DNA from 3 places in the Parazoarcus sp. PS-13 R2A genome. Region 1 is predicted to be linked to each of the others. Evidence: predicted binding sites of a transcription regulator. Region 1 holds the regulator's gene; each other region holds the start of a gene.

Region 1 (8,048 bases):
GCGGGAGGGCAGGATGAAACTCAGCGATGCGGAACGAACCGCCGCTCTGGCCGGCTTGCCCGGCTGGAAGATGGTGGATGGGCGGGATGCGATCGAGCGTGAATTCAGGTTTGCGGATTTCAATGCGGCTTTCGGTTTCATGAGCCGAGCGGCGTTGCAGGCCGAAAAGCTGGATCACCATCCGGAGTGGTTCAATGTCTATAACCGTGTGCATGTCGTGCTCAGCACGCATGACGCAGGCGGACTTACTGCAAAGGATGTGGCGCTGGCAGGGTTCATGAACGGACTGTTCCCGCCTGCCTCCTGATGCATGAGGGCTTGCAGGGCGTTGCGGCTCAGCCGAAGTAGCCCTGCAGGTACCAGTCGTGTGGCGGGTCCAGTTCGCGGAATACCCACCACAAGCCTTCGTCGGCCGTTTGTGCGAGGTAGTAATCGCGACGGATGTCATGCCCGTCCCACCAACCCTGTTCGATGCGCTCCGGCCCTCGCAGCAGGTGAAGCTTGCGCGGCGCATCGATCCGGCGCGGCCTGGTCAGAAACCAGAGCGGCCGGGTGGCGCCGGCAGGCGTGTCTGCATTTCGAGCCGGGCGCGGTGAGATCGTGCCCAATGCGGTGCTGCGCCACGCGCACTCGGGGCGGCGGTCCGGAACGATGCTCAGCTGCCTCACGCAGTCTTCTCCCAGCCGTGCCCGCAGGCGGTCCAGCAGCAGCAAGGCGTTTTCACGTTCGGTCGCAGGGTCGCCGAAGAGGTCGTCCGAGCGGGCGGCCAGCGCACGTGGCGCGTCGGTGCTCAGCGTCATGCCTTCCACAGCCGATGACAGTTCGAGTACCGCCAGCCGTTCGCGCGCGAGCAGGTTGAGCCTGGCTTCGTCGCGACTCGGCATGCCGGTGAGGATGTCGAGCACGGTGTCCTCGCCGCGTTCGTGCTGCAGGCTCAGGCGGCAGTGGTCGATGCCAGTGTGTCGTGCGGCGAGCCAGCTCGCCAGGCCGGCAAACAGGCGCCGGGCGGCGAACATCAGGGGCTCGGTATTGACGGTTGCCGCGGGCAGGCTGAGCTGGGCCGTGTAGCGCTCGGGCGGGATGAACGCCGGGCGCAGGTCGTGGCATTCGCCGTAGGCGCGGGCAAGGGTTTCGCTGACCGCCTGCGCCTGACGACGGGCGAGGCCTGCTGCGGGAAGCGCACGGACTTCACCCAGGGTACGCAGGCCGAGGCCATGGAGCAGATCGAAGCTGCTCGTGCTGATCGCGCCGTCGTCGGCAAGCAGTTCCAGCGGCAAGGCATCGAGGCGGGCGTGCCAGTCCGGTGCAGGTGTGACGACGGACTGCGGATCATGATGTGCATGGCGCGCGAACCAGCGTGCTGCCAGCGGTGTGGGTGCGCTCGCGCTGCAGGCATCGAGTCCCTGCTGCTGCAGTCCGTCTAGCAAGGCGGCTTCGAGGGCGTCGAGTCCGCCGAACAGGCGCAGGCTGGAGGCGACCTCCAGCAGGATGCAGTCGGGTGGGTCGAGGCAGACGCGGGAGGCAAACGCACCCGACCAGGCCGCCAGCTCCTTCAGCAGGGCCGCTTCACGTTCAGGAGTGCGTGGCATCAGGCGCAGCGTCGGCAGCATCGCGAGCGCGCTGGCGACGCCCTGGCCGGGCTGTATGCCCTGTGCGCGGGCGTCAGGCGTGGCGGCGATGACCTGAGCGCTGGGCCTGTTCTCGGTAATGGCGAGCAGGCCGGAGGCTGCCAGGCCGCGAATGTAGACCTGCAGGGGCAATTCGGGAAGGATCAGGGCCAGCCACAGCACGTCGGGATGCCTGCGGAGTCAAGGCCGGTCGCCGTGCAGCGGCAGCACAACGGGGGCGTGTGCGAGCGGGCCCTTGCGCTTGAGCAGGTCGATGCGCAAGGCACCCTGCTGGGCCGAGAGCGCCAGCCGCAGCGGCGCCGGTGAGGGCTGGCGTGCGGTGGCCAGTGCGCGGAACAGGAAGAGCGGGGTCGAGCCTTGTTCGGCTGCCAGTTGCAGGCGACGCAGGCCGGCGCTGTCGATCTGCGGCAGCCACGCCAGCACGACATGGCAGCTGGCCGAGCCAAGGGCCTGGCGGGCGGCCCAGACGGCTTCTCCGGCGGTGGCCGGGGTCAGCAGCAGCAGCGATCCAAGATCGACGCCGGCAGCATGGAGGGCCGGGGCATAAGGCATTTGTGGCGGGGCAATCCAGACCTGCCAGCGCGCCGGTCCGGATTGGCGCAGCAGCGGCATCAGCAGCGAAAGCTCGCCTACACCGCGCTGGTCTGCCAGCAGTTCGGTCATCGCGGCGCCCGGCCAGCCGCCGCCGGGCAGCTCTGCATCAAGCGCGGCATGGCCTGTCGGCAGTACCGGGCCACCCTGATGTGCGAGTTGCCGTCCCTGCCAGACCAGTCCGGCAGGAAGCGTGGCGAGTGCGGTGTGAGTCGGCATGGCGGCAGCGTGTGCTCAGGTCGATGTCGGTCGGTGGGTCGTGCAGCGCTCGTCCGTGGAATGAATAAGCATGTGGTCCGGAAGCCTCTGGCGGATAGCGGCAGACGCCGGGCGGCACAAACCGGACGGCTTGCTGTCCTGGCAGAGCGCCCCCGGCATAACGGCGTCTTCAGGGGCGGGCTGCGGAGTTGCGGGCAGCGCGTCCCGGTGCTCAGTTGTCCTTGCGGATCAGGCCGACCATGATGCCTTCGATCACAAGTTGCGATCGTTGCGGGTCGACCACGATCGGTTCGAAGTCGGGGTTTGCCGGCAGCAATTCCACGGTACGGCCTTTGCGCTGCAGGGTCTTGACCGTGACCTCGTCGTCGATGCGGGCCACCACGATCTGGCCGTTGCGCGCCTCGCCGGCCCGATGAACCGCAATCAGGTCGCCATCGAGAATGCCGGCGTCGCGCATGCTCATGCCGCGCACCCGCAGCAGGTAGTCGGCGCGGGGGGAGAACAGCGCCGGGTCGAGCTGGAAACGTTTTTCGACATGTTCTGCGGCGAGGATCGGGCTACCGGCCGCAACCCGGCCGATCAGCGGCAGGCCCAGCGCCTGCGCCAGCCGGATGCCGCGGGCGCGTCCTTCCTCGAGCAAGATTGCGCCCTTTGCTGCCAGTGCGCGTAGATGGGTTTCTGCCGCATTGGGAGAGCGGAAACCGAAAGCCGTACATACTTCGAGACGGGTGGGGGGGCGGCCCTCGCTCTCCACCGTCTGGCGGATGAAATCGAGAATTTCCTGCTGGCGTGCAGTCAGGTGTTCGCTGCGGGTGCTCATGGCCATCTCCTGATCGTTGCTGTAATTTTAAACAGTAAAGTGCGGTGTGCAAATCTTTATCAGCAAACGGCGAATGACGCACTGCGTCTTGAGCATGATGCAGGACTGGGCTATTGATGACTCAGGTACGTATTTCCGTCACCTGGCCGTGCCAAAACCAGAAAGGAGCGACATCATGTTTGTTGAGCCCCGATCACAGTCCGGTAGAGTTCGCACCGCCACTCCGCTAGAATCCGCTGAACGTCAGGGAGAATTCATGCTTCAGAGCGGAGACACTGCCCCCGCTTTCACCCTGCCGGACGCGGATATGGAGACATTCGACCTCCTGTCCACGCGCGGCAGGCAGCGTGTGATTCTCTATTTTTACCCGCGTGACAACACTCCGGGGTGCACGCTTCAGGCGGCCGACTTCAGTGACCATGAAGACGAATTCGCCCGTTGCGACTGCATCATCGTGGGTGTCAGTCCCGACGACGCCCTGACGCATGCCGAGTTTCGCGATCAGCACGGACTGTCCGTCCGGCTGCTCTCCGATACCGATGCCGAGGTCGCGCGTCTTTACGATGTGTGGCAGGCCAGGGAAGTCGACGGGGTAAAGAAGATGGGCGTGGCGCGGACAACCTTCGTCATCGACAAACAGGGTGTCATCCGTCACGTGCTCCGTGATGTCACGCCCCGCGGCCATGTGGCTGCGGTTCTAAAATTGGTCAAGGAACTGGATACATAGCATGCAAACGGAAATTGCAAAGAACAGCGTCGTCACCCTCAAGTACACCGTGACCGACCCGGACGGTGCGGTGATCGACGATGGTCAGCATCCGCTGGTTTATCTTCATGGTGGTTACGACGGCATCTTCCCGACGCTGGAAGAAGCCCTGCACGGCAAGAAAGTAGGCGAGAACTTCAAGATCAAGCTGCAACCCGAAGACGCTTTCGGTGACTACGACGAAGAACTGGTGCTGGTGGAAGATGCAAAGCTCTTCCCGGACAACATCGAAGTCGGCATGTCCTTCGAGCGCGTGAGCGAAGACGGCGAGGAAGAGATCATCTACCGCATTACCGACATTGCCGAAGGCAAGGTGGTGGTCGATGGCAACCATCCGCTGGCCGGCGTGGCGCTGATCTTCGACGTGACGGTGGCCGAAGTGCGTGCCGGTACTGAAGAAGAGATTGGCCATGGACACGTCCATGGTGCTGGCGGACATCATCACTGATCGTCTGACGGGCCGCGGTAGCGGCCCTTTTCATATCTGCTTCCGGATGGCCCCCCCTGAATGAGTGGCACGACGCCCGTTGTATCCGTCCCGGGCGCGGCGCCCCTGCTCGACGTGCGCGCGCTCAAGGTGGCCATTGGTGCCGCCGGCGGAGATGTCCGTCCGGTTGACGGCATCAGCTTCTCGATTGCCGCAGGCGAGACCTTTGCCCTGCTCGGTGAATCCGGCTGCGGCAAGTCGATGACGGCGCTTGCGATCAGCCGCCTTCTGCCCGACGCCGCCAGGATCGACGGGGGCGAGCTCGGTCTGGCCGGCGACGATCTGCTGCGGCTGCCCGAAACGCGGATGCGTTCGGTACGCGGCGGGCGTATCGGCATGATCTTCCAGGAGCCCGCCACCAGTCTCAATCCGGTCATGACGATCGGCGACCAGATCGGCGAAGCCCTGCAACTGCACCGCAAGCTGCGTGGCGCCGAGGCCCGTGCCGAGGCCCGGCTGCTGCTCGAATCCGTGGGGATTCCCGGTGCCGATGCCCGGCTCGACGACTACCCCTTCCAGTTCTCTGGCGGCATGAAGCAGCGGGTGATGATTGCGATGGCGCTGGCCGGTCGCCCCGAACTGCTGATTGCCGATGAGCCGACGACTGCCCTCGACGTGACCATCCAGGCTCAGGTGCTCGATCTGCTGGCGGGGCTGCAGGCGGAACGCGGCATGGCCATGCTGCTGATCACGCACGATCTCGGCGTGGTGGCGCGGATGGCCCACAGGGTAGGGGTGATGTACGCCGGCGAGCTGGTTGAGACGGGTCCGCGCCAGGCCTTTTTCAACACGCCACTCCACCCCTACGCACGCAAGCTGTTCGCAGCGCTGCCCGACGGTGCGCGCCGCGGCACGATGCTCGATGCGCCGGTTGGAAGCGTGCCTGCGCTCGATCAGGATTTCGTCGGTTGCCGCTTTGCCGATCGCTGCCCGCAGGCATTTGACCGCTGCGACGACGAATCGCCCGGCTGGCAGCAGATCGGCGCGCAGACCGTGCGCTGCCATCTTTACGACGGCGTCAGCGTGCCGCGTCCCCTGCACCGGGTGGAGGCCGGCGATGTCGCGTCGGCAAGCAGAAGCGAGGGGACGCCGCTGATCGAAGTGCGCGACCTCGAAGTCCATTTCCCGGTGCGCAAGGGGCTGTTTCGCAGCGTCGTCGGGCAGGTGCGGGCCGTCGACGGTGTCAGCCTGGCCCTGAGCGCCGGGCGCACGCTGGCCCTGGTGGGAGAGTCCGGCTGTGGCAAGACCACCGTGGGCAAGGCCATCCTGCAGTTGAACCAGAGCACGGGCGGCGCTGTTTTCTACAACGGCGAGCGTCAGACCGGCCTCTCACGCGACGCCTTGATGCCGATGCGACGCGGCGTGCAGATGGTGTTTCAGGACCCGTTCGCGTCGCTCAACCCGCGCCTCCGGATCGGTGAAATCATCGAGGAGGGCATGCTCAGCCTCGGTGTGGCGGGCGATGCCGCATCACGGCGCAAGACGGTCGATGCCCTGCTGGATCGTATCGGGCTGTCACCCTCCATGCGCTGGCGTTATCCACACGAATTCTCCGGCGGCCAGCGCCAGCGCATTGCGATTGCGCGGGCGCTGGCCGTGTCGCCGAAGGTGATTGTCTGCGACGAGCCGACCAGCGCGCTCGATGTCTCGGTGCAGGCACAGTTGCTGAACCTGATGCGCGAACTGCAGCAGGAGCTCGGGCTGGCCTATCTGTTCATCACCCACAACCTCGCTGTGGTCGAGTATCTGGCCGACGAGGTGGCGGTGATGTATCTCGGCCGCATCGTCGAGCACGGCCCGGCGGCGCGCGTACTCGGCGCACCGGCACATCCTTACACCCGTGCCCTGCTTGCGGCGGTGCCGAAGGTCAGCGCCGGTGCGGACGCTCACCAGCCGGCAATGACCGTCTCCGCCGACTTGCCCTCGCCGCTGGATCCGCCTGCAGGTTGCCATTTTCATCCACGCTGCCCGCTTGCCAGCGACATCTGTCGTGCAGCCTATCCGGCCGAGCAGAGCATGGGCGGCGGGCACAGGGTTCGTTGCCATTGGGCAGGGGCTGAGGTGCAGGCGCTGCGCAGGACCGCCTAGGCCAGGCGCGCAAGTGCGCGGGGCGGTGCGCTCATCGTCCGCTCTGCGCACAGACGCCCCGATTCGGGTAGCGGGCTTGCTGTTTTGGCTCCAAGTTCAGGGTTTGGGGGCTTGAAGCACAGAGGATGCGCCCCACATAAGGCTCAACCCGAATTCACCAAGGATGTCAGCCATGCGCTTCGACAAGCTTACGACCAAATTTCAGCAGGCCCTGAACGATGCACAGAGCATTGCACTGGGCAACGACCAGCAGTTCATCGAGCCACAGCACCTGTTGCTGGCCATGCTCGGCCAGGACGACGGCGGCACGGTGTCGCTGCTGCAGCGCGCCGGCGTCAATGTGCCGCCGCTCAAGGCCGCCCTGCAAAAAGCCCTGGAGCGACTGCCCAAGGTGGAAGGCCACGGTGGCGAGGTGCAGGTCGGGCGCGACCTCAGCAACCTGCTCAATCTCACCGACAAGGAAGCGCAGAAGCGGGGTGACCAGTTCATCGCCAGCGAGATGTTCCTGCTCGCACTGAGCAATGACAAGGGCGAAACCGGTCGTCTGATGAAAGAGCACGGGCTCTCGCGCAAGCCGCTTGAGGCCGCAATCGAGGCCGTTCGCGGTGGCGCCAGTGTCGGCAGTCAGGATGCCGAGGGGCAGCGCGAGTCGCTGGCAAAATACTGCCTCGACCTGACCGAGCGTGCGCGCTCGGGCAAGCTTGACCCGGTGATCGGCCGTGACGACGAGATCCGCCGTGCCATTCAGATCCTGCAGCGCCGGACCAAGAACAACCCGGTGCTGATCGGCGAGCCTGGCGTGGGCAAGACTGCGATCGTCGAGGGCCTGGCGCAGCGCATCGTCAACGGTGAAGTGCCGGAAACGCTGAAAGGCAAGAAGGTGCTTTCGCTCGACATGGCCGCACTGCTGGCCGGCGCCAAGTACCGTGGTGAGTTCGAAGAGCGCCTGAAGGCTGTACTCAAGGAGATCGCGCAGGAGGAAGGCCAGGTCATCCTCTTCATCGACGAAATTCACACCATGGTCGGTGCAGGCAAGGCCGAAGGTGCGATGGATGCGGGCAACATGCTCAAGCCGGCGCTGGCGCGTGGCGAGCTTCACTGCATCGGCGCCACGACGCTGGATGAGTACCGCAAGTACATCGAGAAGGATGCGGCGCTCGAGCGCCGCTTCCAGAAAGTGCAGGTCGATGAGCCGACCGTCGAGGCGACCATCGCCATCCTGCGCGGTCTGCAGGAGAAGTACGAGATCCACCACGGTGTCGATATCACCGATCCGGCCATCGTCGCGGCGGCCGAGCTGTCGCATCGCTACATTACCGACCGCTTCCTGCCGGACAAGGCTATCGACCTGATCGACGAGGCCGGTGCGCGCATCAAGATGGAAATCGACTCCAAGCCCGAGGTCATGGACAAGCTCGACCGTCGCATGATCCAGCTCAAGATCGAGCG
Region 2 (8,048 bases), on a different contig from region 1:
GTTCGGGGCTGGTTCCAGGTCGCGTCAGCTGACGATGGTGTCCGGCGGGCGTCATCTTCCGTCCCTGCTGCCGATCGCCAGCACCGCAGAAGGCCGTCGAGTTTCAGTCGTTCGAGGCTGACGGTGATCACGTAACAGTCCATACGCATGCAGCCCTTATAATCCTGCCCAATGGACACGCTGACCGCCGACGACGGCGAAACCATCCACTTGCGTATTTCCGGCCAGGGGCGCCCGCTGGTGCTGCTGCACGGCTGGACCTCGAGCCACCGCGACTGGACGCCCTTCATCGAGCCGCTGGCGGCGCACTTCCGCATCTTTCGCTGGGATGCCCGTGGCCATGGCGGGCACGCGCCGCTGACCACCACGGTGCCGACCGTGCAGCGGATGGCGCAGGATCTGCACCTGCTGCTGGCACATCACGATTTGCGCGACGCGGTTGTCGTCGGTCACTCGATGGGCGCGCTCACGCTGTGGCAGTACGTGCGCGACTTCGGCTGCGAGCGACTGGGGCGTGCAGTCATTCTCGACCAGTCTCCACGCCTGCTGACCGACTTGAACTGGACTCTCGGTGTCTATGGCGATTTCGACGCGCAGCGCAATGAAGCCTTCATGGCTGCGCTACGCAAGGATTTTGCCGAAGCCGCACTGCGCCTGGTGGCAGACGGCCGGAACGCAGCGGCCGCACAGGCTTATGCGGAGAATACCGAGGGCATCCAGGCCATGCGTCAGCGCCTGCGAAAGCTGGCACCTGCCCCCCTGATCGCCTGCTGGGACAGCCTGACCGCGGCCGACTATCGCCCGGTGCTGGCACAGATGAACATTCCGACCTTGCTGATCTACGGCGGCGAGAGCAATTTCTACTCGACCGCCACCGCCGAGTACGTGGCCAGCCATCTGCCGAACGCGAAACTGCACATCTACGAGGGCGTGGACCATGCACCGCACCTGTGGAAGCGCGATGCGTTCATCGACGATCTGCTCGAGTTCGCGGGGATAAGCACACGCGTCTGAGTACGCGGCCGCGCCGAAGCACATCTGCCAGGGTCACGCAGAAAAGTGGCTGTTCCGCATATCGGCTATATTTCCCGATGCAGAAACCCGTCCTCAAGAGAACCATCATGTCCGAAGCACCTGCCGTCACCGAAGCCCAGATCGCCGAACTTGTGCAGGTTTTCTACGATCGGGCCCGGCTGGATGACGACCTCGGCCCGGTGTTCAACAACGCCGTCGGTGACTGGGATCACCACCTCGCGATCGTTACCGACTTCTGGTCCAACGCCCTGCTCGGCACCAAGCGCTACGCTGGCCATCCATTCCCGGTGCACATGCGCCTGCCGATCACGCGCGAGCACTTCGGCCAGTGGCTGGCGCTGTTCCGCGAAGCCGCCGAAGAGATCCTGCCCCCCGAAACCGCAAAGCTCGCCATCGGCCGCGCCGAATTCATGGCAAAGAGCTTTCGGGCGGGCCTGTTTCCCTTCGATCCGGTCGTCCCATCGTCAGCGACGCGATCAAAAGACACCCCGGCCTGAGCCGGGAAGGCGCGCGCAGCAACGCGTGCAAGCGATTTGCCGACGTTTGCAGAGCAGGACGAGCACCAAAGCCGGCGTGGAACTGGATAGAATTACAGTCATGACCCGTTCCCAGACTCCGCCCGCCACGCCTTCAGACTGGCTCGACCGCCTCAATCCCGCCCAGCGCGAAGCGGTGGAATTTGGCATCGGTCACGGCAGCGACGAGACTCCCGGCCCGCTGCTGGTCATTGCCGGCGCCGGCTCGGGCAAGACCAACACGCTGGCCCACCGCGTTGCGCGCCTGATCGTCGCCGGGGCCGACCCGGGACGCATTCTGCTGCTCACTTTCTCGCGCCGTGCGGCGGACGAAATGGGGCGACGGGTGCAACGCATTCTCGGCCAGGCTGCGGCAGACACGCCCTGGCTGGCGCAGGCCAGCCTGCAATGGTCGGGCACCTTCCACGGCATCGGCGCACGCCTGCTGCGCGAGTACGCGGGGCGCATCGGGCTGGACCCGGCATTCACCATCCACGACCGCGAAGACTCCGCCGATCTGATGAACCTCGCCCGTCACGAGGCGGGGCTCTCATCACGCAGCAAGCGCTTCCCGCAGAAAAACACCTGTCTCGCAATCTACTCGGCGGTGGTCAATACGCGTGCGCCGCTGAAGGACGTGCTGCAATCGACCTTTCCGTGGTGCGCAGAATGGGCGGACGACCTGAAAGCCCTGTTCCGCGCCTACGTCGCCGCCAAGCAGGCGCAGCAGGTGCTCGATTACGACGACCTGCTGCTGTACTGGGCGCACATGGTGGCCGATCCGGCGCTGGCAGCAGAGGTCGGCGGCCTGTTCCAGCATGTGCTGGTGGATGAATACCAGGACACCAACCACCTGCAGGCCGAGATCCTGCTGGGCATGAAGCCGGACGGGCGTGGCCTCACCGTGGTCGGTGACGATGCGCAGTCGATCTACGCCTTTCGCGGCGCCACGGTGCGCAACATCCTCGACTTTCCCGCCTGCTTCGAGCCGCCCGCCCATCGCGTGACGCTGGAACAGAACTACCGCTCCACCCGCCCCATCCTCGACGCGGCCAATGCGGTGATCGCACAGGCCAGCGAACGCTACAGCAAGGATCTGTGGTCCGAGCGCGACAGCAGCGCCCGGCCGCAACTGGTGTCGGTGCGCGACGATGCCGATCAGGCCGCTTACGTGGTCGAACGCGCGCTCGCCCGCCGTGAGGAAGGCATCCGGCTCAAGCAGCAGGCGGTGCTGTTCCGCGCCGCCAGCCACAGCGCCCGGCTGGAGATGGAGCTGACCCGGCGCAACATCCCCTTCGTGAAGTTCGGCGGGCTCAAGTTTCTCGAAGCCGCCCACGTCAAGGACGTGCTCGCGCTGCAGCGCTGGGCAGAGAACCTGCGCGACCGCGTTTCCGGATTCAGGGTCGTGCAGTTGCTGGCCGGCATCGGTCCCAAGACCGCCGGTCGCATCCTCGGCAACGTGTGTACCGCGCCCGAGGGCTGCGCCCTGCTCGCCGAGCAACCCGTGCCCGATGCGGCTCAACAGGCGTGGAACGAGTTCGCCGCGCTGGTCGAACACCTCGGCCGCGACGATGCGCCGTGGCCGACCAGCTTCGAGCTGGCCTGCCGCTGGTACGAAGCGCAGATGCCACGCCTGTACGACGATGCGGCCGTGCGTCAGGGCGACATCCAGCAGCTCGGCCGCATTGCCGCCACCTATCCCAGCCGGCAGCGCTTCCTGACCGAGCTCACACTCGACCCGCCCAGCGCCACCAGCGACGAGGCCGGCATGCCGCTGCTCGACGAGGACTACCTGATCCTGTCCACGCTGCACTCGGCCAAGGGTCAGGAATGGAACGCTGTCACCGTGCTCAACGTGGTGGATGGCTGCATTCCGTCCGACATCGCCACCCGCCACACCGCAGAGATCGAAGAAGAGCGCCGCCTGCTTTATGTCGGCATGACGCGCGCGAAGGACCACCTCGACCTCATCGTGCCGCAGCGTTTCTATGTCACCCAGCAGCAGGGCATGGGCGACCGTCATGTGTATGCCGGGCGCACCCGCTTCATTCCCAACCGCCTGCTGCCGCACTTCGAGCAGCACACGTGGCCGGAACCGCCCCCGGAACTGCGCGGCACGCCCGCATCGCGTCAGGCCGCGCTCGATCTGGCCGCGAAAATGCGCGGCATGTGGGACTGAAACCACCCGCCCTCCCGATACTCGCCTTGAAAGTCCGCCAGCGCCGACTACGCTGGATGGATGGAGAAAAGCCGGCCCGGCATCGGCGACACCCGCAGGCTCGTGCGCGGGACTGAAGATCCGCAAAGGCCCCTTCTCCAACATGCATCTGCCACACAAGGCGAGGTCCGGACCTGCCGGGCAGTTGCATCCAGACCGGGTCAAACCCGGCGTCGAGCAAGGAGCGGGCAATGAGAGAGACAAAGGAACACGGCGCTTCAGCCGAGGTGATGGAGCGTCTTCACGCCATGACGCGTGGCCGCAAGATCGTGCTTGCGGTGTTTGTCATCTGGGCGGCACAAGCCATCCCGAAATGGACCGCTGCAATCCTGGCTGATGGCGAGGCATCGGCAACGATCATGAGCTATTTCATCAAGCCACTGGGCTGAACCAGCCGCCCCACGGGGCGTATGGAAGAACGTCCGGACCGCGGCAGTCAATCGGCTGCGAGCGCGGCGCCCCCGCCTGCAGGCGACACGCCGTAAACACAGCCGCGTCCGGCGCGCTTGGCCTCGTACATGCAACCATCGGCTTCGCGGATCAGGGCTTCGAGCACCTCATGCTGCCTGCGCTCGACAACCCCGAGGCTGGCCGACAGACAGGCGGCACCGGCGTGATCCGCAACCGGCATGGCGCGGATATCCGACAGCAGGCGGACGGCCATGGCGCGGGCCTGCTCCGCACTGGTTTCCGGCAACAGCAGGATGAACTCCTCGCCCCCCCACCGCGCGGAGATGTCTCCGCGCCGGCAGTTGCGGTTCAGGGCGCCGGCAACCGCCATCAGCGCCCGATCCCCGGTTTCATGCCCATAGGTATCGTTGATCGCCTTGAAATGATCGAGATCGATCAGAATGATCGACAGCGGGCGCCCCTTGCGCACCGCGGTACTCCACACCCCGTCGGCCTGACCGAGAAAGGCGCGCCGGTTCAGCAAGCCGGTCAGCGGATCGATGCGTGACAGATGCTCGGCCTCGGTGCGTGCAGCCTGAACCAGGCGCATGCGGTAAGCCAGGGCGAGCGCCAGCAGGCTGCCCTCGAGCGCCATGCCCAGTTCCGCGGCATGAAAAAAGGCTTCGGAGTACGGCAAGCCGGCCCACACACTCGTCGCGGTCACCGCAGCCCCCGCCATCGCCACCACCGCACCGGCCAGAAAGTAACAGGCAGGCCGCCGCCCATGGCGCAGGCTCAGCACGCCGAGCCCGACCATCAGCACCGAGAACACGAGCACGAAGACAAACGCCACCACCGCTGCCGCGGTCTGCAACTGCATGGCGACAGTCAGCGCAATGCTCCCGAGTCCGGCCCGCATGAGGAGGCGCACAGCCTGCTCGGCTCGCGGATGCAACCGTCCGAGCTCGAGAAAGCTGGAAGCAAAGCGCAGCCCCGCACAGCCAAACAGCACCATCAGCACCAGCGTGAAGTACTGCTGGAAAGTGACGCTTTCCGGCCACAGCCATTCATAGCCGCGCCCCGAGTAGGAGATATTGAGCAGGATGAAGGTGGAGAGATAGAGCGCGTAGTTCAGGTGACTGCTGTCCCGCAGTCCGGCGTAGAGCATCGCGTTGTAGGCAATCAGTGCCAGCAGAAAGCCATACAGCACGCCGTAACCGTAGTCCTGGGCACGCATTGCCGCGCTTGCAGTATCCGGGCTCAGCAGGCGCACCGGTAACACCAGCGGATCGGCGGTCTCTGCGCGCATCAGGATCTCGGTGATCCCGGGCTCGAAGTCGTGATCGAAGGCGTAGCCCAGGCTTCCCAGCGGATGACGGCGGCTCGCGTCGCCATCGCCCGCAACCCACTGCGAGACCGGCACCCCGCCGCGCACGATGAAGACGTCGAGACGCTCGATCCAGGACACCCCCGCAAGCAGTCGCCGGGACACGGCACGGTCACCGCGATTGTCGACGGTCAGGTGGAACCAAGCCGGCTGCGAGCCGATACCAAATTTGGGAACCGCCACCCCTGCGCCCTTGAACGCGCCCTGGCGCTGCAGTGCCAGCGCCTCCTCCGCGGAGAACGCACTGCCATGTTCGAGCATCACTGTGCCCGCGCGCCCGAGCATCCCGGACGACAGACCGTCCAGCACGATGCCCTGCGCATGGACAGACGACACGCTCACCAACGCAAACCACAGGAGGCCGGACGCCAGCGCCGGCCGCATCGCCGCGACGCATGCGCGACGCAGGCAGAACAGCACAAAGATGGCAGTGCGGCCCGGCGTCAGCATGGCTCTGATCGGGATTTCTGGCCCCCGGGGGCCGGACCGTTCGTGAATCGTTTCAGGAATGTGCGCATCAATGCCCAGCTGCCTCATGACTGCGGTGTGCCGCACGACACAAGCCGCAAATCATATTTCATAAACCCACGCAAATGCAGTGGATTTAAGTTTTAGCGAGACCGAATGCATCAGTTTGTGCACAAATACAACGCCCAGCAGAATGACGCTGGGGACGGGCAGACCCGCGCCCGCGGGGATCGCGCATTGCAGGGCGGAAACAGGCGACGCCGGTCAAGGCTGCAGCGAGCGAAGCTCAGCTGCGGGTCACACCATCAGTGGAGAAATCCGGCGCAGGGCCACGACGGATCCTCCTCGGGTCACTTCTTCTTGAAGTCGTTGTGGCAGGACTTGCAGCTGTCGTACACCTTTTCGTACGCGGGCCCGACCTGCTCGAGCTCACGCGTCTGCGCCGCTGCAAGCAACGCGTCGGTCACCGCGAAGAAGGCCTCGCGCTCGCGCTCGAATTCATCTGCACGCTCCCACACCGCGGCCGTGGCCTTGGTCGGCGGATAGAGCGTATCGGCGGTGAAGTACGCCCACGGTGCATCCCGGCGCGCCACCAGTTCGGCGGACAGTTCGGCGAATCTTCCGGCGTCGTACTGTTTGTCGCGAAGCATGACGCCCATCGGCTCGAAGGCGCGGAGCATCGCCTTGAACGCGTCCTGGCGATGCTTCACCGGTTGCCCCGGCCCGGTATCCTCCACAGTCTGATTACAGGCAGTCAGGGCAAGCAGGACAAGAATGGAAGACAGGATCAATCGCGACATGCAGGGCATCCGGTGAGGAGTGGGTCGGGTAACAGGCAGCCCGATGGAGGGGCGCATTATAGGTGCTTCCACGGCGCCGGAAGTTCCCCTGCACCCGACTGGGGCGTTCAGACCGGCTTCTTCGGGATCACACCACCATCGGCGAGCAGCTGGCTCAGCGCGGCCTCGGGCACCGGCCGCGACAACAGGTAGCCCTGGAATTCGTCACACCCCTGAAAGCGCAGGAAGTCGAACTGGGCCTGGGTTTCCACGCCTTCGGCAACCACCGTCTTGCGCAGGCTCTGCCCGAGTGAGATCGCGGCACGGGCAATCATGGCCACTTCCTCTTCATGCTCAAGGTCGGTCACCAGCGAGCGATCGAGCTTGATGATGTCGAGCGGAAAGCGCCGCAGGTAGCTCAGTGACGAGTAGCCGGTGCCAAAGTCATCCATCGCCAGGCTGACGCCGAGCGACTTGAATTCGCGCAGGATACTGACCGCCCTGTCGCTATCGCCGAGAAAGACGGTTTCGGTCACCTCAAGCTCGACCTGAGATGGCGACAGACCGACTTCGCCCAGCAAGCAAGCGACATGCGCGACGACATCACCGCTCAGGAAGAGCCGCGGCGACAGGTTCACCGCCACGCGCAGGGGATGCTCGCGGCCGAGGTTCCAGCGCCGCGCGGCTGCAAAGGCCTGGCGCAGGATGGTCGTGGTCAGCGGGACGATGAGACCCGTCTCCTCGGCGACGGGAATGAAGCGGTCAGGACCGATGGACCCGAGCTGGGGGTCATTCCAGCGCGCCAGCGCTTCAACGCCAACGATGCGGCGCAGGTGGTTCACCTTCGGCTGGTAATGCACTTCGAAACAGCCCCGCTCGAGCGCGGCACGCATTGCCGCTTCAAGATTGAGCCGTTCTTCGGCGACCCGGTTGAGCTCCCGGGTGAAGAACTGGAAGTTGTTTCGCCCCCGATCCTTGGCCGCATACATTGCGACATCGGCGTGCTTGAGCAGGCTCTGCGCATCACGCCCGTCGTCGGGATAAAGCGCCACGCCGAGGCTCGCACCAACCTGGAATTCGCGCCCGGACAGCGCCACCGGGCGGCCGATCTCGGCCAGCACCCGGTCGAGTAGGGAGATGACGCTGCTGAGCTCGTCGTGATCGTTCAGCACCAGCACGAACTCGTCACCGCCCAGCCTCGCCACGGTATCCGAACTGCGCAGACAGCTTGAGAAACGTCCGGCGATCGCGGTGAG
Region 3 (8,048 bases), on a different contig from region 1:
CGAACGTACCCTGGTCCGCCGGGCCCGGCGAGACCTCGGCATGTCGCTGTTCGAGTGGCGTCAGCGCCTGCGGATTCTCAAGGCCGTGCCCCTGCTCGCCGAGGGACTGAAAGTGGAGACGGTTGCCATTGATCTGGGCTACGCGAGTTCGTCGGCCTTCATCACGATGTTCCGTCGCCTCATGCACCAGACGCCGGCCGAGTTCATCCGGAGCCGAAAGCCCTGACCGCTGCAGGAAACGCAGCCATGCTGCTGCAGCCCGACGCGGTGACCCGCAGCGGGCGCGGTGCCCCGTCGGATCACGTCAGACTCAGTGCCCCAGCCAGCCCTTCCGCAGACGGCGCACCGACGCTGCAGCCTTCTCGTCCACGGCCAGTTTGACCGCGTCACTTGCGGCCGCTGCGAGTTCGACGTCGAAGCACATCAACTCGTCGCGGCGGAAGGCGTGGACTTCGATTGAATCACCCGCCTGATGACGCTCGAGCATGCTGTCGAGGTTGGCAGCGCTGACCTTGAGCCCGTCGATGGCGAGCAGCACATCACCCGCTGACAGCCCGGCGAGCTGAGCCGCGCCGCCGTCATACGCGGTCGCAATCTTCGCTTCGCCCTTTCCGTTTCCACCCGCGAGCTTGATGCCGAGCGTTGGCTTCGCGCCCGGCGCCTCGGGCTGATACGCCACGCCGAAGGGCTTGAGCAGGCGAGCCAGCGGCAGGTCGTCCGTTCCTTCGACCGCCTTGCGCAGCCAGCGCGCCAGCCGTGCGCCACAATCCTTGCCACCGACCTCCTCGACGATGGCAAAGATGCCGTCCTCGGCAACACCGACGCCGGTCTGTCCATGGCGCTGCCACAGCAGCCGCATCACGTCATCCAGGCTGCGCTTGCCGCCGGTCTCGCTGCGCAGCTGCAGGTCGAGCGCGAGTGCGATCAGCGACCCCTTGGCGTAGTAGCTGACGATTGCGTTCGGCGAATTTTCGTCCTGCCGGTAGTACTTGCTCCAGGCCTCGAACGAGGATTCCGCCACGCTCTGCCGATGACGACCTGGACCGCGCAGGACGGCAGAAACCGTCTTGCCCACCAGTCCAAGATAGTCGGCCGGCGAGATCACGCCTGAGCGCACCAGCACGAGATCGTCGTAATAGGACGTGAAGCCCTCGAAGGCCCACAGCAGCCGGGTGTAGTTTTCGACCGCCAGGTCGTAGGGCACGAAGGCGGCGGGCTTGATGCGCTTGACGTTCCAGGTGTGGAAATATTCGTGGCTGCACAGGCCAAGGAAGGTCTTGTAGCCGTCGGGCAGACCGGTCATGCCTTTCCACGGCAGGTCTGCCCGGCTGGCCAGCAGCGCGGTGGATGCGAGGTGTTCCAGCCCGCCGTAGCCGTCGCCGACCAGTTGCGTCAGAAAGACGTAATAGTCCATTGGCGGCGGCGCACCGAAAAGCTCGATCTGGAACTGACAGATGTGTTCGAGATCGGCTGCAAGGCGCTCGGTATCGCAGTCGTGGCGACCGGTGAGCACGATGTCGTGGCGCACCCCGCCCGCCTCGAAACCGGCAAGCGTGAATGTGCCCATCTCGACCGGGTGATCGACCAGTTCGTCGTAATTCTCCGCCCGGTACAGCCCGAACCCGTAAGCGAGCGCCGCGCCGATTTCGCCACGCGCACGCGGCAGCGCGGTCGCCACTTTCCAGTCGCGATAGGCCATGCCTTCCGGACTCTCGATCTCGACCAGACAGGGCCGGTCGGTGCGCCCCTCCACCGCAAGAAACACGCTGGTGCCGTTGAAGAAGCCGTGCGTCTGGTCAAGATGCGCCGCACGCACCGACAGATCCCATGCATACACTTCGTAGAACACCGTCAGCGGCTTTCCTGCAACCAGCCCGGTAACGAGCCAGGTGTGCTTGTCGAGCTTCTCGACCTTCGCAGCCTTTCCTCCCGACTCGGCACGCAGGCTCACGACGTGGCGCGCGAACTCGCGAATCATGTAGCTGCCCGGAATCCAGGCCGGCAGGCTGAAACGCTGGCCTGCGGGGTCCGGATCACTGACCGTGCAGCGCAGCTCGAACACATGGGCTTCAGGACGCGAGGGGCGGATGAAATAGCGGATCGGGGCAGTCATGGGCAGGACGGGCGACAGCAGCCTGAAAACGGAGAAGTCACGATTTTAGGCGCTTTGCGAGGAGCTGCCTATTTATTGTGCAGCACGCAAAAGTCCTGTTGCTTCAAGGCGTTTGAACGCTCCCTCACACCTTGTCCACAGCTTCGCCCACGGCCTTCGGGGATAAACCCGATGGGTCGGACCTGTTTTCCACACCCCACGCGGAAAATTCGTGCGGATCGCCACCAAAAACACTGGACAAACGTCGAAGCTCGCCGGAAAACAGGTCTGAGCGCCGCTTCTCCCGGACTTGCCTCATTTTTAGGCAGACAATGAAATCCCTTTCGATTCAAGGAGGTTTCGGCTTCCCTCACACCTTGTCCACAGCTTCACCCACGTCGCACGGGGATAAACAGGACTGATCGAACACACAATCCACAGGCCGCGCAGAAAATACGTAGAAACCGCAGCAGAAAACAGTGGACAGATCGCAGACAAGGCCCGGAAACGGTCTTGAAACCACCATTTCATGGGACTGCCTCATTTTTAGGCGAGCCTCGAAAAGCCTGTTGATTCAAGGCCGTTGCGGACTCCCCCACACCTTGTCCACAGCTTCATTCACCTTAGTCGTGGATAAACACAGTTGATCAAAAAAAGGTCGGCATCGATTCCTGCCTGCGCGGCACCGGTCGTCTCTCCGAAACCCGTGCGATGACATCCCGGCCCGCCTTCATCCGACCAGCGCTTTGTTGGTGCAGCGCGCTTGGCAGATAATCCGGCACGGAATTTCACAAAGGTACAGATCGATGCCCCCATTCAAAGCCGTCTTCCTGGACATCACCCCGCTCGACCAGAACGATCTCGACCTGACTTCGCTGCGGGAAGCATTTTCTGGCTTTGAGGCCTACGAGCACACCCCGGCTGAGCAGGTGATCAGCCGACTGCAGGGGGCACAGGTCGCGATCGTCAACAAGGTCAATCTGACGGCTGAAGTGCTTGCAGCCTGCACGCAGCTTGAACTGGTGCTGGTTTCCGCGACCGGTCTGAACAACGTGGATCTGGACGCGGCGAAGGCACGCGGGATTGCCGTGTTCAACTGTCAGGGCTACGGCACCGCCACCGTTGCGCAACACACGCTGATGCTGTTGCTGGCGCTGGCGACCCGGCTACCGGATTATCAGGCTGCGGTGAAAGCGGGCCGCTGGCAGCAGGCAAAGCATTTCTGTCTGCTCGATTTTCCGATTGTCGAACTGGCGGGCAAGACCCTTGGCGTGCTTGGCCAGGGCGAGCTCGGCGGCGCAGTAACGCGACTGGCCGAGGCACTGGGCATGCGCGTGGTGGTCGGCAATCTTCCTGGGCGTCCGCCGAAGGCGGATCGTCTGTTCCTGGATGCCTTGCTGCCCGAAGTCGATGCGCTCACGCTGCACTGCCCGCTCACCGAGCAAACCCGCAATCTGATCGGCGCACGCGAGCTCGCACTGATGAAACCCGGCGCCTTCCTGATCAATACTGCGCGTGGCGGACTGGTTGAAGAGCAGGCGCTGGCCGATGCGCTGCGACGCGGACATCTCGGCGGCGCCGCAACCGACGTGCTGATTCAGGAGCCCCCGGTCGCTGGCAACCCCCTGCTGGCCGACGACGTACCACGCCTGATCGTCACGCCACACAGCGCCTGGGGCAGCCGCGAGGCACGTCAGCGCATCGTCGATCAGCTGGTCGAAAACACGCACGCGTTCAGGTCGGGGAACGCGCTGCGTCGGGTTGCGTGAGACGGATACGGCCTCGCTGAGCAGGATGGTGCGCGCGGGTCCGGCGGCCCGCGCCACACGGAACCATGTGGATTGCCGTTACGACTGTATTTATTTACAGTCCACACATGATCCCGCGCTTTGCCGAACTCCATTGCCTGTCCAACTTCAGCTTCCAGCGTGGCGCTTCGCATCCCGAAGAACTGGCCACGCAGGCGGCGGCCTTCGGTTATGAGGCGCTTGCCATCACCGATGAATGTTCGCTGGCGGGGGTTGTCCGGGCGCATCGCTGCATTCGCGAACATGCGCTGCCAGTGCGGCTCATCATCGGCAGCGAGATCCGGCTTGAGGATGGCCCGGCGCTGGTGCTCCTGGCCTGCACGCGCAAGGGATACGGTCAGCTCTCGCGGCTGATCACCCGCGGCCGCCGCGCCGCCGACAAGGGGCATTACCGGCTGCTGCGCAGCGATCTCGAACACGGGCTGGACGATTGCCTGGCCGTGCTGCTGTCACCCGACCTGCCCGACGAAAGCACCGAGGCCGCCGCCCACTGGCTCGCCAGGTGGTTTCCCGGTGCAGCCTGGATGGCCTTCATGCAGACGCTCGACGGCCGCGACGCCACCCGTCTGACGCAACTGCGCCTGATCGGCGCACGCACCGGCCTGCGCCTCATCGCCAGCACCGGCGCGCTGATGCACGACGCCAGCCGCCGCCCGCTGGCCGATGTACTCACAGCGACGCGCCGGCTCACCACCGTGGCCGATGCCGGGCTTGCGCTCGCCGCCAATGCCGAGCGCCGGTTGCAGGCGCGTGAAGTGCTCGGGCGCCGCTTTCCACCCGATCTGCTGGCCGAAACCCTGGTACTCGCCGAACGCTGCAGTTTCACGCTCGACGAATTGCGCTACGAGTATCCGGAAGAGCTCGTCCCAGTGAGCGAAACGCCCGCCTCCTGGCTGCGCAAGCTGGTCGAAGCGGGGCTGCGCTGGCGCTACCGCAAGGCAGCCTCGGCCGAACACGCCCTCGCCTGCACAGCCAATGCAGAAGACGACCCGGCGCCCGCCAGGGTTCGTCACCAGATCGAGACCGAACTCGCCCTGATCGGCGAGCTCGCCTATGAGGCGTATTTCCTCACCGTGCACGACATCGTCCGCTTTGCCCGCAGTGCCGGCATCCTGTGCCAGGGGCGCGGCTCCGCTGCCAACTCGGTGGTGTGCTGGGCGCTGGGCATTACCGAAGTTGACCCTTCGCTCGGCATCATGCTGGTCGAACGCTTCATCTCGCGCGAGCGCCAGGAACCGCCCGACATCGACGTCGACTTCGAGCACTCGCGCCGCGAAGAGGTCATCCAGTACATCTATCGCAAGTACGGCCGTGAGCGTGCCGCGCTGGCCGGCACCGTCATCAGCTACCGCTCGCGCAGCGCGCTGCGCGATGTGGGTCGGGCGCTGGGTTTCGAAGCCGCACAGATCGAGCGCCTGACCCGCGACCGCTACTGGTTCGACGACGGACAGATCATTCCCGAGCGGGTCCGCGAGGCCGGCTTCGATCCCGACAGCCCGCAGCTCATCCAGCTGCTGTCGCTCACCCACGCCCTGATCGGCTTTCCGCGCCACCTGTCGCAGCACGTCGGCGGCTTCGTGATTGCGCGCGGCCGGCTCGATGAGCTGGTCCCGATCGAAAACGCCGCCATGCCCGACCGCACCGTGCTGCAGTGGGACAAGGACGATCTCGACACCCTCGGCCTGCTCAAGGTCGACGTGCTCGCGCTCGGCATGCTCTCCGCACTGCGCCGTGCGCTCGACATGGTATCGACTTGGCGTGGCACCCCGCTCAGCCTGGCCAGCATTCCGCGCGAGGAGGAAGCGGTGTACGCCATGCTGTCGCGCGCCGACACCATTGGCGTGTTCCAGATCGAATCCCGCGCGCAGATGACCATGCTGCCACGGCTCAAGCCGACGCGTTTCTACGACCTGGTGGTCGAGGTCGCCATCGTGCGCCCGGGCCCGATCCAGGGCGGCATGGTTCATCCCTATCTCGAAGCGCGCACACGCAAGGCCCGCGGCGAAGACCCGATGGCCGGTCTGCGGCATGAGATCCGCGCCGTGCTGGAACGCACGCTGGGGGTGCCGATCTTTCAGGAGCAGGTGATGCAGCTCGCGGTGGCGGCGGCCGGCTTCACCGGCGGCGAGGCTGATCAGCTGCGCCGCTCGATGGGCGCATGGCGGCGCAAGGGCGAACTCGAGCGTTACCGCAACAAGCTGCTGCAAGGCATGGCCGCCAACGGCTACGAAGCCGAATTTGCCGAACGCCTGTGCAAGCAGATCGAAGGCTTCGGCAGCTATGGTTTTCCGGAATCCCATGCGGCCAGCTTCGCCTTGCTGGTCTATGCCTCGGCCTGGCTCAAATGCTTCGAACCCGCAGCCTTCCTGTGTGCCCTGCTCAACAGCCAACCGATGGGCTTCTATTCGCCCTCGCAACTGATCCAGGACGCACGCCGCCATCAGGTCGAGGTCCGCAGCGCGGACGTCAATGCCAGCGACAGGGAATGCACACTGGAGGCGATTGACGATGAAGCAGCCGGTCCTGATCGTGCACACACGAACCCTGCCGTGCGTCTGGGCCTGTGCATGATCCGCGGGCTCGGCACCGAGACCGCTACCCGCATTGCCACCTCCCGTGCCACACGGCCCTTTGCCGACGTGGCCGACCTCGCCACGCGCGCCGGCCTGGATGCCGCCACCCTGCAACGCCTGGCCGCGGCCGACGCTCTCAAATCACTGGCCGGCAACCGCCGCCAGGCCTTGTGGCAGGCCACCGGCAACAGCCCGCTGCCCGGCATGCTCAAAGGCGCAGCCGGCTACGAAACCGCACTACGCTTCGCCCCGCCCTCGGAAGCAGAGGATCTGCGTGCCGACTACAACAAACTCGGTTTCACCCTAGGCAGCCACCCGCTGAGCCTGTTGCGCACAACCCTGCGTGGCATGCGCTTTCTGGACGCCACCGAGATCATGCACTGCCCCGACCGCATGCTCGCCCGCGCCGCCGGCATCGTGACCTGCCGCCAGCGCCCCGGCACCGCCAATGGCACGATGTTCATCACCCTGGAAGACGAAGCCGGCCTCATCAACATCATCGTTCGCCCCGAGCTGGTCGAACGTCAGCGCCGGCAGCTTCTGGGAGCGAAGCTGCTGGGGGTGTACGGACAGATCAGCCGCCAGGGCCAGGTGGTGCACCTCATCGCCGGCCGCGTGGTCGACCACTCCGCCCTGCTCGGCGAGCTCGAGACCCACAGCAGGGACTTCCATTGAGGCAGCCCCGGGGGGCTCCGCGCCGCATCCATGACGTTGGACGCGGCTCCGGATCTGCGCCAGAGTTCACCCTTTGCACACAACAGGGACAACAGTGAACTCGGAAACGCAGGCTCGAACCGATGCGGACTTCATCATTGTCGGCGCGGGCATTGCCGGTGCCTCGATCGGATACTGGCTGGCGCCCTTCGGCCGCGTCCTCATCCTCGAACGCGAATCGCAGCCCGGCTATCACGCCACCGGACGCTCCGCCGCGATCTTCGTGCCAAGTTACGGAAACGCTCAGGTGCGGGCACTCACCCGCGCAAGCCTGTCCTTCATGCAGTCGCCCCCTGCAGGCTTCACCGGCCACCCCTTGCTGAGCCCGCGCGGGGTGCTGGTCGTGGCCACACCGGACCAGTTGCCACACCTCGATGACTTCTGGCGCGAGCTGCAGGCCACCTCATCCACGGCCCGCCGTCTGTCTGCGGCCGAGGCCTGCGCCATGGTGCCGGCCCTGCGTCCGTCGCAGGTCGCGGCTGCGGTGTATGAAGAGGGCGCCTTCGATATCGACGTCAACGCATTGCATCAGGGCTTTCTCAAGGGGGTACGCCACGCCGGCGGTCAGGTCGTGTGCGACGCCGAGCTCAGCGCCGTCGAGCGCAGCGGCGAGGTCTGGACCCTTAGCGCCGGCACACGCACGTGGACGGCACCGGTGCTGATCGATGCCGCCGGCGCCTGGGCCGACATCGTCGCCGGGCTGGCGGGTGTCGCACCGCTGGGGCTGATACCCAAGCGGCGCACGGCCTGCATCCTGCCCGCACCCGCCGACATGCCCACCGCACACTGGCCGATGGTGCTCGGCGCAGCGGAGGACTGGTACATCAAGCCCGATGCAGGCGCCTTGCTCGCCTCACCCGC

The links. Region 1 encodes LexA, which represses DNA repair genes until DNA is damaged. Its sites were predicted from a motif close to ACTGTATNTANATACAGT; they were not measured.
Region 2: AC22G6_RS17000 (ATP-dependent helicase) is a predicted target of LexA. The motif match lies at 1,614-1,631, and genes of this name have one in related genera.
Region 3: AC22G6_RS09570 (error-prone DNA polymerase) is a predicted target of LexA. The motif match lies at 3,945-3,962, and genes of this name have one in related genera.

The regions. Positions count from the first base shown of each region.
Region 1 covers NZ_JBYEXN010000010.1:50,748-58,795, reverse strand. The annotation lists gene AC22G6_RS11045 (4a-hydroxytetrahydrobiopterin dehydratase) at 14-307, shown strand; gene AC22G6_RS11040 (Y-family DNA polymerase) at 336-1,790, opposite strand; gene imuA (translesion DNA synthesis-associated protein ImuA) at 1,809-2,438, opposite strand; gene lexA (transcriptional repressor LexA) at 2,650-3,258, opposite strand; gene AC22G6_RS11025 (peroxiredoxin) at 3,515-3,985, shown strand; gene AC22G6_RS11020 (FKBP-type peptidyl-prolyl cis-trans isomerase) at 3,987-4,472, shown strand; gene AC22G6_RS11015 (ABC transporter ATP-binding protein) at 4,533-6,599, shown strand; gene clpB (ATP-dependent chaperone ClpB) at 6,772-8,048, shown strand, end outside.
Region 2 covers NZ_JBYEXN010000020.1:55,585-63,632, reverse strand. The annotation lists gene AC22G6_RS17010 (alpha/beta fold hydrolase) at 172-1,014, shown strand; gene AC22G6_RS17005 (group III truncated hemoglobin) at 1,122-1,532, shown strand; gene AC22G6_RS17000 (ATP-dependent helicase) at 1,633-3,729, shown strand; gene AC22G6_RS16995 (hypothetical protein) at 3,960-4,157, shown strand; gene AC22G6_RS16990 (diguanylate cyclase) at 4,205-5,995, opposite strand; gene AC22G6_RS16985 (c-type cytochrome) at 6,364-6,813, opposite strand; gene AC22G6_RS16980 (putative bifunctional diguanylate cyclase/phosphodiesterase) at 6,921-8,048, opposite strand, start outside.
Region 3 covers NZ_JBYEXN010000008.1:99,275-107,322, forward strand. The annotation lists gene AC22G6_RS09555 (AraC family transcriptional regulator) at 1-226, shown strand, start outside; gene AC22G6_RS09560 (M61 family metallopeptidase) at 311-2,113, opposite strand; gene AC22G6_RS09565 (2-hydroxyacid dehydrogenase) at 2,899-3,861, shown strand; gene AC22G6_RS09570 (error-prone DNA polymerase) at 3,969-7,148, shown strand; gene AC22G6_RS09575 (NAD(P)/FAD-dependent oxidoreductase) at 7,243-8,048, shown strand, end outside.